DNA from 2 places in the Mycolicibacterium sp. XJ662 genome. Region 1 is predicted to be linked to the other one. Evidence: riboswitches for the same ligand, from Rfam matches in the RefSeq annotation. Region 1 holds a riboswitch; the other holds the start of a gene.

Region 1 (7,199 bases):
ACCGGTCGGTGTCGATCGCGGCGCCCGGGCCGGCGATCCCGTCCCACCAGCCGGCGGTCGGGTGGTCGGGTCCGGCGGGGCCGGTGATGTGCGAATCGCCGGTCAGCGCGTGCAGCACCATCACCACGTTGTCGCGCTCGGGCGACAGCTCACCCCAACGTTGCACGGCGATCTGCACGTCGTCGAGGACGACGCCGCACTCCAGCGTCAGCGGTCCGATGTCGACGACGCCGATTTCCCCTTCGGCGGGCAGGGTCAGGGTTGCCACGTCAGTGATCGTCATCAGAACGCCGCCGTCGTCTTGGGGTCCGTGGGCCCGGCGGTCGAAAACGGTTTGGCCGCGGCGAAACCCTGCTCGAGGTCGGCGAGGATGTCGTCGATGCCCTCGATGCCGACCGCAAGGCGCACCAGTCCCGGGGTGACACCGGTGGCCAATTGCTCCTCGGGCGACAGCTGCGCGTGGGTGGTCGACGCCGGGTGGATCACCAGCGACCGCACGTCGCCGATGTTGGCGACGTGGCTGTGCAGGGTCAGCGCGTTGACGAACGCCTTTCCGGCATCCACGCCGCCGGCCAGCTCGAACGCCAGCACCGCGCCGGTTCCCTTGGGGGCCAGCTTGTTTGCCAGCTCGTGCCACGGCGAGCTGGGCAGCCCGGCGTAGTTCACCGACAGCACATCGTCGTGTCCGGCCAGGTATTCGGCCACGCGCTGGGCGTTGGCGACGTGCCGTTCGACGCGCAGGCTCAGCGTCTCCAGGCCCTGGGCGATGAGAAACGCGTTGAATGGGGAAGCCGCCGAACCGAGGTCGCGCAGCAACTGCACCCGGGCCTTGAGCGCGAACGCGGGCGCGCCGAGGTCGGCGTACACGACGCCGTGGTAGCTGGGATCGGGTGTGGTGAACCCGGGGAAGTTGCCGTTGGTCCAGTCGAAGGTGCCGCCGTCGACGATGACGCCCGCGATCGCCGTGCCGTGCCCGCCGAGGTACTTGGTGGCCGAGTGCACGACGATGTCGGCGCCGTGGCTGATCGGCTGAAGCAAATACGGGGTGGCGATGGTGTTGTCGACGATCAGCGGCACCCCGTGGTCATGTGCCACCGCAGCCACCCCGGGGATGTCGAGCACATCTATTTGGGGGTTGGAGATCGACTCGGCGAAAAACGCCTTGGTGTTCGGCCGCGCCGCGGCGCGCCACGAGTCGAGGTCGTCGGGGTCCTCGACGAAGCTGACCTCGATGCCCAGCTTGGGCAGCGAGTAGTGGAACAGGTTGTAGGTGCCCCCGTAGAGCCGTGGGCTGGACACGATGTGGTCACCGGCGTCGGCGATGTTGAGAAGCGAGAACGTCGACGCGGCCTGTCCGGAGGCCAGGAACAGGGCCGCGACGCCACCTTCCAGCGCCGCGATGCGCTGTTCGACGACGTCGGTCGTCGGGTTCATGATCCGGGTGTAGATGTTGCCGGGCTCGGCCAGCCCGAACAGCGCGGCGGCGTGGTCGGTGCTGTCGAACGTGTAGCTGGTGGTCTGGTAGATCGGCAGCGCCCGCGCGTTGGTTCCCGGGTCTGGCGTCTGGCCGGCGTGAACCTGTTTGGTCTCAAACGCCCACCGGGCGGTGGGATCGTCCAACGGATTGTCGGTGCTCAAGGGATTCTCCTGTTGTGATGTGGCCGGGGTCGAAGTTCAGCGACACTCACGCACGCCGGACCTCCACCTGTCTCTCTGGGGGCCCGTCACAACGGACCCGCGCTTGCCGGTACCACTCGCCAGTGGGTACTCAACCTGGTCATCACCCGGGGCACCCCACCGCGGTTGGAGGGTTGCCGGCCAGCAAGCCGGGGCTTGACGCTGGCGCTCATGACCAAGCTGAAGTTTATCCCATTGCGGCGAAGAAGTGCCAGCAGGTAGTCGTCGCGGCGGAGGTGGGCACGCGTAGCGTCGACGTCAACGAGATACTGGTCGTGCGACGTTTCATCTGCCGATACCGAATAGTGACGCCCGGAAGAGAGATCATGAGTGCCCAGCAGCCAACCATCATCTACACGCTGACCGACGAGGCGCCGCTGCTTGCGACCTACGCGTTCCTGCCGATAATCCGCACCTTTGCCGAGCCCGCCGGCATCGAGATCAAGACGAGTGACATCTCGGTGGCGGCCCGCATCCTGGCCGAGTTCGGCGACTACCTCAGCGAAGACCAGCGGGTGCCCGACAACCTCGGCGAGCTCGGCCGGCTCACCCAGGACCCGGACACCAACATCATCAAGCTGCCCAACATCAGCGCCTCGGTGCCGCAGTTGCTGGCCGCGATCAAGGAACTGCAGGCCAAGGGTTACGCGGTACCGGACTACCCCGGCGACCCCAAGACCGACGAAGAGAAGGCGGTCAGGGACCGCTATACCAAGATTCTGGGCAGCGCCGTGAACCCTGTTCTGCGGGAAGGAAACTCGGACCGGCGTGCGCCCAAGGCGGTCAAGGAGTTCGCGCGCAAGAACCCGCACAGCATGGGGGAGTGGTCGCAGGCCTCGCGCACCCACGTCGCGACCATGCGCAAGGGCGACTTCTACGCAGGCGAGAAGTCGATGACACTGGACCGGCCGCGAAAGGTCAAGATGGTGCTCAACACCAAGGGCGGCGAAACGATGGTGCTCAAGCCCGAGGTGGCGCTGGACGAGGGCGACATCATCGACAGCATGTTCATGAGCAAAAAGGCGCTCATCGAGTTCTACGAGGAACAAATCCAGGACGCCTACGAGACCGGCGTGATGTTCTCCCTGCACGTCAAGGCGACGATGATGAAGGTCAGCCACCCCATCGTCTTCGGGCACGCGGTGAAGGTGTTCTACAAGGACGCGTTCGCCAAGCACCAGAAGCTGTTCGACGAACTCGGCGTCAACGTCAACAACGGGATGTCGGATCTCTACGCCAAGATCGAATCGCTGCCCGCCTCGCAGCGCGAGGAGATCATCGAGGACATCCACCGCTGCCACGAGACCCGGCCGGAACTGGCCATGGTCGACTCGGCCCGCGGGATCACCAACTTCCACTCACCGTCCGACGTCATCGTCGACGCGTCGATGCCGGCGATGATCCGGCTCGGCGGCAAGATGTACGGCGCCGACGGCCGGACCAAGGACACCAAGGCGGTGAACCCCGAGTCCACGTTCTCCCGGATCTACCAGGAGATGATCAACTTCTGTAAGACCCACGGCCAGTTCGACCCGACGACGATGGGCACCGTTCCCAACGTCGGGCTGATGGCGCAGAAGGCCGAGGAGTACGGCAGCCACGACAAGACGTTCGAGATCCCCGAGGACGGCGTCGCCGACATCGTCGACATCGACACCGGCGAGGTGCTGCTGACCCAGAACGTCGAAACCGGCGACATCTGGCGCATGCCCGTGGTCAAAGATGCCGCGATCCGCGACTGGGTGAAGCTGGCCGTGACCCGCGGGCGCGCCTCCGGGATGACGGTGCTGTTCTGGCTGGACACCGAACGTCCGCACGAGGTCGAGCTGCGCAAGAAGGTGAAGGCCTACCTGAAGGACCACGACACCGAGGACCTGCATATCCAGGTCATGCCGCAGGTATGGGCGATGCGCTACACGCTCGAGCGGTTGATCCGCGGCCAAGACACCATCGCCGCGACCGGAAACATCCTGCGCGACTACCTCACCGACCTGTTCCCGATTTTGGAGCTGGGCACCAGCGCCAAGATGCTGTCGATCGTGCCGCTGATGGCCGGCGGCGGCATGTACGAAACCGGGGCGGGTGGCTCGGCGCCCAAACACGTGCACCAGTTGGTCGAGGAGAACCACCTGCGGTGGGATTCGCTGGGCGAATACCTCGCGCTCGGCGCGTGCTTCGAGGACATCGGCCGCAAAACCGGCAACAAGACCGCCGAACTGCTGGGCAGGACACTGGATTCCGCCATCGGAAAGCTCCTGGACAACAACAAGAGCCCGTCGCGCAAGACCGGTGAACTCGACAACCGCGGCAGCCAGTTCTACCTCGCGCTGTACTGGGCGCAGGAGTTGGCCGCGCAGAACGAGGACAAGGAGCTGGCCGAACGGTTCTCCGCGCTGGCCGACGAGCTGGCCAAGAACGAAGACAGCATCATCACCGAACTTGTTGAGGTGCAGGGCAAGTCGGTCGACATCGGCGGCTACTACTACCCGGACGCGGAGAAGACCACCGCGGTGATGCGGCCGAGCAAGACGCTGAACTCGGTGCTCGAGGCCGCGACCGAGGCCCCGGTCACGAAAAGCTAGTTGCCGAGCGCCTCGCGCGGCGGCCGCGTGACGTGACGGTCGACGAACCCGACGATCACGTCGGCGACCCGTTGGGGCGACTCGAACATCGGGATGTGCCCGACGCCGTCGAGGTGGGTGATCTGGGCGCTGTTCGGCAGGTGCGTGGTGAAGTGCCGGGTGAACCGCGGATGCGGCAGCACGCGGTCCTTCTCGCAGATCACCAGGTGGATGGGCGCGTCGGCGTCGGCCAGTTCCCGCAGTCCCGGCAGCAGCAGCGACTTGACCAGCAGCTGGTAGTAGGCCGGGCAGTGGGTGACGTCGTCGATGATGACCAACAGGTCCTCGTCGCTGAGCCCGGCCGCCTCGGCGCTGACCGGTACGTAGGCCAGCTGGCGCACGAACGGCAGGCGCAGTGCGCGGGGCCCCAGCACCTTGGCGCCCAGATAGACCGGCAGGCCGGCGACGAACTTGAACACGATCTCGAACTTGGCCGGGGTGAACTGGCTCCAGCCGCCCGCGGGCGCGATCCCGGTCAGCGTGCGGGCCCTGCCGCGACGCTCCAGCTCGAACGCCACCCAGCCGCCCAGCGAGTTGCCGACGATGTGGGCGGTGTCCCAGCCCAGGGCGTCCATGCGCCGTTCCATATCGTCGGCGAGCTCCGCGGTGTCGAGGAAAAAGCGGCTCTTCACGCCGCCGTTATGCCCAGGCATGGTCGGCGCGCACACCTCGTAGCGGCCCGTGTCGGCAATCATCGGTGCGACGTCTTTCCACACGCTCTGCGACATCATGAACGGGTGTAGCAAAAGCATCGGTTCGCCGGAGCCGAGGTGGATCGGGTCGCGCAGAGTCATCCTGCCGACACTAAAGGCGTTACCGGCGGTACCGCAAGCTTCGAGGCTATGGTCTGTGCGTGATCGTCAGCACCATCAACGTCAACGGAATTCGCGCCGCCGTGCGGCAACGCTCACCGGACAACCGCGGGCTGCTGGCCTGGCTTGCCGACACCTCCGCCGACGTGGTGTGCCTGCAGGAGACCCGCGCCGACGACGACCAGTTGGCCACGGCGTTGGCGCCGGCGCTGTCCGACGGTTGGCACCTGGCGTCGGCCGAACCGCACCTCAAGGGCCGAAGCGGCGTCGCGGTGCTGTCGCGCCTGCCGATCGCCGCGGCGCGCCCGCTGGAGTGCGACGAGTTCGCAACGCACGGACGCTATCTCGAGGTCGACGTCGCGGGCATGACCGTTGCCAGCGTCTACGTCCAGACCGGCGAGGCCGAAACCGACCGTCAGCTGGAAAAGGAGCGTTTTCTGACGGCGCTGGCCAAGCGGATGGCCGAGCTCGCCGAGCGCGATGCGGTGGTGTGCGGCGACTGGAACATCGCGCACACCGAGAACGACATCAAGAATTGGAAAGGCAACCTCAAGAAGTCGGGCTTTCTGCCCAGCGAACGGCAATGGCTCACCGAGCTGTTGGCATCGGGTTGGGTCGACGTGGTGCGTGTGCTGCACCCCGACGTGGCCGGACCGTATTCGTGGTGGTCGTGGCGCGGGCGGGCGTTCGACAACGACGCCGGCTGGCGCATCGACTACCAGTTGGCAACGGGGTCGCTGGCCAACCGGGCCGCGGTTGCACGCGTGGAGCGCGCGGCGGCCTACGAGCTGCGCTGGTCCGACCACGCGCCGGTGACCGTCGAATACCCCGGTTAACCCCCGACGAGTGCGGGCTTGTCGCACGTCCAGCACGGCAGAACGTGTGTCAATCCCACGTTCGGACGGTGTGAAATGATCGGGCCACCATGAGCAACGACCGCGCCGGCGCGCGGGAGAAGATCGTCTTCTCCGGCGTGCAACCCACCTCCGACTCCCTGCACCTCGGCAATGCCCTCGGCGCGATCAGGCAGTGGGTGGGCATGCAAGACGACTACGACGCGTTCTTCTGCGTGGTCGACCTGCACGCCATCACCGTCCCGCAGGACCCCGAGCAGCTGCGCAGACGCACGCTCGCCGTGGCCGCGCAGTACCTGGCGTTGGGCATCGATCCGGCCCGCTCGACGATCTTCGTGCAGAGCCACGTGCCCGCGCACACCGAACTGGCTTGGGCGCTGGGATGTTTCACCGGTTTCGGCCAGGCATCGCGGATGACGCAGTTCAAGGACAAGTCGCAGCGCCAAGGCGCCGAGGCCACCACCGTCGGGCTGTTCACCTACCCGGTGCTGATGGCCGCGGACGTGTTGCTCTACGACACCGACCTGGTGCCGGTCGGCGAGGACCAGCGTCAGCATCTCGAGCTGGCGCGCGATGTCGCGCAACGGTTCAACGCGCGCTTCCCCGACACGTTCGTCGTCCCGGATGTGCTGATCCAAAAGGCCACCGCCAAGATCTACGACCTGACCGACCCGACCGCCAAGATGAGCAAGTCGGCTGCCACCGAGGCCGGGCTGATCAACCTGCTCGATGAGCCGAAGGTCTCGGCCAAGAAGATCCGCTCGGCGGTCACCGACAGCGAACGCGACGTGCGCTACGACCCCGACGCCAAACCGGGGGTGTCCAACCTGTTGACCATCCAGTCGGCGATCACCGGCACCGACGTCGACAAGCTCGTCGAGGGTTACGCCGGGCGCGGATACGGCGATCTGAAATCCGACACCGCCGACGCCGTCGTCGAATTCGTCACCCCGCTCAAGGCCCGCGTCGACGAGCTGCTGGCCGATCCGACCGAACTGGAGTCGGTGCTGGCCGCCGGGGCCGAGCGGGCCCGGGAAGTGTCTGCGAAGACGTTGCAGCGGGTATACGACCAACTGGGGTTCCTGCCGCCCCGCCGTTGAGCCGGGAGACCGTCGATGACCGAGCCAGACACAGCCACCGAGCCGGACAAACCCGGCGTCATCGACCGGATGCGCACCCGCTACGGCTGGTTTGACCACGTTATGCGCGCGCAGGAGCGCTACCGCGACAGCAAG
Region 2 (7,199 bases), on a different contig from region 1:
CGAAGGGTGAACTCCTCGCCTAGCAGTCGATAAGGATCCGGCCTGTCCCGATACGCCGAACGGATGTGCGCGACCGCGCGGTCGATGATGTCGGCGTGGTCGTATGGCAGCCGCCCAGCAGCGTCGACGCGAACAAGGCGGGTGGTGTCTGCGTGGCGCGACGACAGCCGTTCCAGCCGTACGACGTCAACGTGCGCGACCGATAGCACCCAGCCGCGCTCGTCGCGCTCCGGGTCGTCGAAGACGTGCAGCTGACGCGGGTGCAGCCCACGCACGTTGGCCTTCTCCCGCAGCGAGCGGTCGACGGCGTCGGACAGCCGCTCCCCCTCGTGCAGGAAGGTGCCTGGCAGCGCCCAGCCGCGGCCGCGCGGCCGGCGGACCTCCAACACCACAAGTCCGAGGTCGTGGTCCAGCGTGAGGACCGCCGTATCGACGGCAACCGACGGCCGCGGGTAGTCGGTGAGGCTGCGGCCGTGGGTGTCTCGATAGGTGTGCTGGCTCATGTCGCTGCCTTAGCGTACAGTGAAAGAGCATTTAGCGCGCTTTTGCGCAAAAGATGCCTTCGGGGAGGGGGCGACGCGATGACGTCATACAACGATCGGGTGGAAGGTGTGCTGCTGGCGACGGCAGCGGGAGATGCGCTGGGCGCGCCGTACGAGTTCCAGCCGCCCCGCGGGCCGGAGCGCGACGTCGCGATGGTGGGCGGCGGCCCGTGGGCGCGCGGCGAATGGACCGACGACACGTCGATGGCGATCGCCATCGCAGAGGTCGCCGCCACAGGCGTCGATCTGCGTGACTCAGCAGCGCAGGACCAGATCGTGCAGCGCTGGCACGAATGGTCGCGCGACGCGAAAGACGTGGGTATCCAGACGCGTTCGGTGCTCAGCGCCGCCGCGCGAGGCGGGGTGATCACGGCGGCGAAGGCTCGCGCCGAATCGGCGAAGCTGCATGACCAGGGTCGACGCACGGCGGGTAACGGGTCACTGATGCGCACAGCGCCGGTGGCGTTGGCTTACCTCGATGACGAGGACGCGATGGTCGAGGCCGCCCGCACGATCAGTGAGCTCACCCACTTCGACCCCGATGCCGGCGACGCGTGCGTTCTGTGGTGCAGCGCGATCCGTCATGCAGTACATACGGGCGAGCTCGACGTGCGAATCGGTCTGCACCACATCGTGTCTGAGCGTCGCAGACTGTGGATCGAGCGGCTGGATGCCGCGGAGTCAGGTCCGCCGGCGTCGTTCCCGAACAACGGGTGGGTGGTCGCTGCGCTGCAGGCGGCGTGGTCAGCGATCTCCACCACGCCGGTGCCGGTCGATGGTCACGAGGAGGGTGTCTTCGCGGCGGATCATCTGCGACGGGCTCTGGACGCGGCGGTGCGGGCCGGTTACGACACCGACACGGTTGCCGCGATCGCGGGCAGCCTGCTCGGTGCGGCGTATGGGGCGTCGGCGGTGCCGGTGAGTTGGCGCCATTTGCTGCACGGGTGGCCCGGCATCAATGCGCGCGGATTGGTGGGGCTGGCAACGGCGATCGCGCGAAAGGGCAAGCCCGATGGGTTCGACTTCTCGTATGCGGACTCCCCAGTGGACACTTTCGCGCGGCATCCGTACGACGACGGTGTACTACTCGGCGGGATCGGGGTGCTACGCAAGCTGCCCGATGAGGTCGACGCGGTGGTCTCGCTCTGCCGGGTGGCCGATAGCGATGTGCCCGACGGTATTCCGCACGTGGAGGTGCGGCTGATCGACCGCGTGGAGAGCGACGAGAATCCGCATCTGGACTTCGTCCTGCTGGACGCAGTGCGGACTGTCGAGCAGCTTCGGCGCGACGGCCACACGGTGCTGATCCATTGCGTGGCGGCCTACAGTCGCACGCCGACCGTCGGCGCGCTGTACGGGGCGCGGGTGCGCGGCGTCGACGCCGACGTCGCATTGCGTGACGTCAGAGCGGCACTGCCGAAATCGTATCCGAATGTGGCGTTCCGAAAGGCTTTGCAGCGCTTGGGGAACGCGGCGACGAATAAGAGCAGCACCACCACTCGCGACGACATCAGCGAGGACATGTGAGGAAGTCCCAAGTGCAGGGTTACGACATCATCGGTGACATCCACGGATGCGCGACGCAACTGGAAGCGCTGCTGCACAAGTTGGATTATCAGCGCGACGGCAACGACGGACCATACCGCCACCGCGACCGGGCGGCGATCTTCGTTGGCGATCTGATCGACCGCGGACCCGAGCAGCTTCAGGTCCTACAGATGGTGAAGGCCATGGTCGACGCTGGCAGCGCCCAGATGATTCTGGGCAACCACGAGTTCAACGCGCTGGCGTACGCGACCGAATGGCCGACGGGCTCAGGCAAATACCTACGCGCTCACGACGATCCGAGCAATCCGTGGTCAGCCAAGAACGAACAGCAGCACAAGGCGTTCCTCGACCAAGTGACCGGCGAGAATCTTGCGCACTACCTGGAATGGTTCTGGACGCAGCCGCTGTGGCTGGACCTCGGTGGATTGCGGGTGATCCATGCGTGCTGGCACGGAGAGTCGATCGCCGTCACCGCACGCGAACTCGGCGGCAGCCGCTTCAGCACCGTCGAGCAACTGGTGCGGGCATCCGATGAGAACGACCCCCTGTACACGGCGGTGGAGACCCTCTTGAAAGGCCCGGAGATCAGCCTGACCGATCACGGGCACGATCCCTACCTCGACAAGGACGGCCACTCCCGCGACAGCGCGCGGCTGCGGTGGTGGCACGACGGGGCGCCGACGCTGCATGGGCTGGCGGAGATGGGCGGAAAGTTCACCACCGCCGACGGTGTGGCGTACCCGCCGTTGCCGAACACACCGGTCGCCGCTGCGTATCAATCGCACCTCTACACCGAACAGGTACCGGTGGTCTACGGCCACTACTGGCGTCGCGGCGCGCCGGCGCCGGGGCACGACTGGACCGAGTTCACCGCATGCGTCGACTTCAGCGCGGTCAACGGTGGCGCGCTGACGGCGTATCGATGGTCCGGTGAGAGCCGAATCCGTCCGGACCACTACGTGTCGTAGGCAATCGACCGACCCCGGCCGATGTCGCGCTGACCGTCTGGCAAGAAGAATGGCCGCCCGGAGACGCCGCTTTACGAGACGCGTACACGCGCCTGCTCGGTGGAACATGGTAGCGGGCGTCGAGTTGAGCGACACCCGATCCGTGTTTAAGGGTCCCGCGCAGAGGAAGACACGACGACGGCGGAATTTCGGTTCAGTGACAACAGGTATCGCCGACATGTCGATCTGCTGGACAACGAGTTTAATCGACAACGACTTCCGGGAGCGTGGGAGTTCGCTGATCGTCTGGCGCAGACGGTGATACGCGAGAAGCGAAACGTTGCTCTGGGAGTCCCTTAATACTCCATCGATTCGCGGACATCCCTCCCGGCCTTGGCCGCGAATGCACGATGCTGCGGCACCCGTGGCTTGAGGAGGCCTACCGCAACGGGTGCGTCGAGCTGGACGCTGTTTGTCCGAGATTGGGTGATCGGTCATATCGTCATCCTCAGACTGTGACGGCATGCTTTGTCAGTCCCTGCCAGCTGATCGGGGCGGAGTCGATGGTCATCACCTTGTATGGAAATCGGCACCGCGCGGCGACTGGTCGGAACTCACTCCTCGGTTTCCTTCAGCGATTTGCCTCCGACCAAGTAGCCCGATTTCGGTGTCGCACTGAAGGGATCAACCCAACTTCGGAGGCGCGCCAACTCACCTGCAGCTGCTATCGCGGCGATCGAACCGTTCTTGATCTCGGCGAAGGCGCGGTCACCGACCTCCTGCGCCGCCGCTTCGATGGCGTCACCCTCGACGTCGATGTCGGCAGACATCCTCGCCTGCAGAACTGCTTCTCTCGCGGAGTCGCCCTTACCGCTCAAGAAGCCGCCCTTGGCGAGCACCGCCACCGCACTGGCCGGGCCGCTGCCACTGAGCCGTAGTTCGCGCGGATCCTTAAAGCCAGGCGACGGGAGGTTACGAAGGATATCCACCGTGTATGCGGCAACGTCGTTCGGTTCTTCGCGCGGGACTTGGACGGCCGCACCGTCTTCCTCACTCCACGCGTGCGTACCGATACTCAACCAGAGCCGACCGGCGGCATCACACCGGAACTCCATGAGTGGCGGTGTCACCGAGGACTTCCGTGAAATGGTGAAAACATCTCGGGGATGCAGCATCCCGGCCAGGTACGCCGCGACGAAGGTCTGAAAGGATCGCCACTGGTTGTCTGAGGTGTAGTTGCTCATGAGGTTCTCCGGCTACGGTGGCCCGCCACATTCAGGCACGACCAAGCACGCTGTGCTGTAGTCAATTCCATGGGAGACTCCTGCTCATCAAGGGCCTCGGTGGGAGAGGCGCTCTTACCGGGCACCGGTCGGTGTCGGCCGCTTCGTCATCCGAGCCACCCACGAGCGTGGGGTTGGCGCACCGTCCAGTCGGAGCTTGGCGACGGTATCTCATGAAGCTGTTGTCAAAGTAGCACGGCTGACTGACAATCGGGCGCGAAGCCGCAGAAACGTACTGCGGACCGACGCCGGTCACGGGATCAGCTCCGCAACGACGCCACACAACCGCTCAACTTCCATGGCCGCTGGTCGCATCTTGAACGCGTGCAGGTGACACGCATTGCTGAGCCGGTTCCACGCGAACGCGGCACGGTCGGCGACCGCCGCTGTGTCGAACGCCCGAAGGATCAGCAGCTTGCTGCGGGTCGTGTGGCCGCCGGTACCTGCTGCAGCAGCGCCGCGCACCGCTGGTCGATGATCCACTCGAGTGCTCGACGGACCAGAACGCCTGCCAGTTGGAAATCGTGTACCAGCCACCGAATCAGCGACGGTATCAACCACGTCGGGAAGCGCCGGCGCCCAACATGAACAAGCGAGTTGCCTTCTTCCCCCCGTTCACCTGGCCGCCGAAAGCGGCGGCCGATCAGTGGGGTGGGCATCAGGGTGCCGATGCAGGGCGTCAACAACGGCCAGGAACATCTCGTCGTCTACGGCGTATTCGGGTGCCTCATGGTGCGCCGCGGCACGAGCTCGCCAGAATGCGAGACCGCGCAAGAGGTCCACTCCGGCCCACTCTGGGACTCTGCCGGAAGTCTGGATCTCCTCTATAAGCGGGCTGAGTACCTTAGTGAGCTCACTCGGCCCTGCACCTAGTCGCTTGTAACCGTTGTAACTTTGTACCCAATTGATCAGTGTCGCAGTGTCAAAAGTCCGATTACGAAGCGCTTCGCAGAAGTCGCTAGTATCGACCTCTCGCATGACGCCTCCTTCTGGTCGATTGCTGAACTACCAAATATAGGGTCTCTTTTGACTCCAGGTTCGATCAAAAAATTCTGCGTGTTTCCCGACGTGGTCGCCGCGGCTATCGGCGCGGTCATGGCGAGATGGGAAATGCGCTGTTTCGATCGGCTTTTGCAGATAGGGCGAGGTGAGCGACATGTGGGTGGACATCCATGCGGTCGTGGTCAGCTTGGCGCGCGGTCAGCGCCCAGACGTAACCGGTTGGGCCGCCTCGACGAAGGCGTTGAGAGTCGACACCAGTCGCATGTCCTCGACGGTACGGGCGCGGGTTTCCAGCAGCGCGTCGGCGCACACTAAATAGGCGAGGCAGCGGGCCCGACTCACGGCGACGTTGAGCCGGTTGCGCGAGAACAGAAACTCCACTCCTCTGGTGATGTCCTCGCCGCTGGAGGTGGCCATGCTAAAGAATACGACCGCGGCTTCACGGCCTTGAAACTTGTCGACGGTCCCGACTGGAACCTCAGCCAGCACCGGATCGCGGGCTAGCCGGTCCTGAATCACGTTGACCTGCAGGTTATATGGCGCGACCACCATGACATCTCGTGGTTGCAGCGAAGCGGTTTCGCCGTGCTGGTTGGTCCACGGGGTGCCGATCAACCGCGCCAGTTCAGCGGCGATCGCGTCAGCCTCCTCAGTCGACCAGGTGCGGTTGCCTCCATGGTCGACGCGTAGCCAGCGCAGTCCGGTGCCCTCGACAGTCGTTTGCCGCGCGCAGTCTCCGAAGCTGCGCAGGCGGCCGTCATAGATCTGCGTGGAGATGAACGTGCAGACGTCGGGGTGCATCCGCCGCGTCTCGTGCAGAAATACGCCGCGGTCCGGCGGAAGCAGCGGGTCATCACCCACGATGTGGTCCAGGACGCTGCGACCGGCGATTCCCGGATGGTTGGCCTGGGCGACCTGCGGCAGCTGCAGCGGATCACCAAGCAGCACCAGGTTGCGCGCCGCGCCTGAGGCGGCCAACGCGTCGGCGAGGGCCAGTTGACCGGCTTCGTCGATGACCAGCACATCGACTGGAGAGTCGCGCACCAGGGGGTTGGAGAAAAGCCAGGTGGTGCCGGCGATCACGTTGTAGTCGTCGCGGGCGCATTTGGCGTTATCGCCGTAGGTGATGTCTGAAAGTCGTTGTACGGAGCTTGCTCCGGGATTGCACACCGCCTGCAACAGGTCGAGTTCGTCGGTTTCGCGGAATGCCTCCACGACGGCCTCCAGCAGGTTGCCGATCGCGTGGTGGCTGACCGCGGTGATGCCCACCCGCTTACCGACGCGCACCAACGCTCGGATCAGGCGGGCGCCGCGGTAGGTCTTCCCGGTGCCCGGCGGGCCCTGCACAGCCACGAAGCTGTGGTCAAGTCGGGTGACCCAGTCGGTCATGTCATCGAGATCATCGACGAACTCGTTGCAGGGTCGGTCGGTAAAGCCCGGCAGATCACGCCGCAACAGGGCCAGCGTCACCGGGTTGGGGTTGCGTTCTGCGAGAAGGTCTTCTGCAAAGGCTTGCAGCGCTTGGAACTTCACCGTGGCATCCACCCAGTCATGAAGCACCACCACCCGCGGCTCGCAGCCGGCTTCTTGCAGCGCCTTTTTCCAGACCAGGTCGAGGGTACGGGTGTTGCGGTCCACGTTAGCGATATCGGTATACAGCCGTTCGCCAGTCGCAGTGGCAATAATGACTTGTCCGCCGCTGCGTGGAAAGCGGTCGATGTCCTGTCTCGGGAAGCTGAACCTCATCGCCGGCGTAATCGGCCGTCCCCTCTTCCCGATGCGCTCTACCAAATTCTGAGGTCGCAGGTCCGTGATGACCTCCGGGTCGTCGTACAGGTCGACCGGGTCGGCCACCAGTTTGACCTTCTTGGGCGCGA

Evidence for each region. A riboswitch is a leader RNA that binds a small molecule or an ion and turns the genes downstream of it on or off. The one in region 1 is predicted to bind S-adenosylmethionine.
Region 2: it holds a riboswitch for S-adenosylmethionine, as region 1 does, so the genes downstream of both, ABQE93_RS24960 (hypothetical protein) here and ABQE93_RS08730 (bifunctional o-acetylhomoserine/o-acetylserine sulfhydrylase) in region 1, are expected to answer to the same signal.

The regions. Positions count from the first base shown of each region.
Region 1 covers NZ_JBEFTL010000002.1:293,845-301,043, reverse strand. Annotated here, with positions in the region: gene metX (homoserine O-acetyltransferase MetX) at 1-283, opposite strand, end outside; gene ABQE93_RS08730 (bifunctional o-acetylhomoserine/o-acetylserine sulfhydrylase) at 283-1,638, opposite strand; SAM riboswitch class IV at 1,733-1,854, opposite strand; gene ABQE93_RS08725 (NADP-dependent isocitrate dehydrogenase) at 2,004-4,259, shown strand; gene ABQE93_RS08720 (epoxide hydrolase EphH) at 4,256-5,092, opposite strand; gene ABQE93_RS08715 (exodeoxyribonuclease III) at 5,152-5,946, shown strand; gene trpS (tryptophan--tRNA ligase) at 6,036-7,064, shown strand; gene yhjD (inner membrane protein YhjD) at 7,080-7,199, shown strand, end outside.
Region 2 covers NZ_JBEFTL010000013.1:130,299-137,497, reverse strand. Annotated here, with positions in the region: gene ABQE93_RS24975 (NUDIX hydrolase) at 1-503, opposite strand, end outside; gene ABQE93_RS24970 (ADP-ribosylglycohydrolase family protein) at 582-2,069, shown strand; gene ABQE93_RS24965 (metallophosphoesterase) at 2,066-3,058, shown strand; gene ABQE93_RS24960 (hypothetical protein) at 3,652-4,281, opposite strand; SAM riboswitch class IV at 4,387-4,499, opposite strand; gene ABQE93_RS24955 (hypothetical protein) at 4,573-4,803, opposite strand; gene ABQE93_RS24950 (TM0106 family RecB-like putative nuclease) at 5,521-7,199, opposite strand, start outside.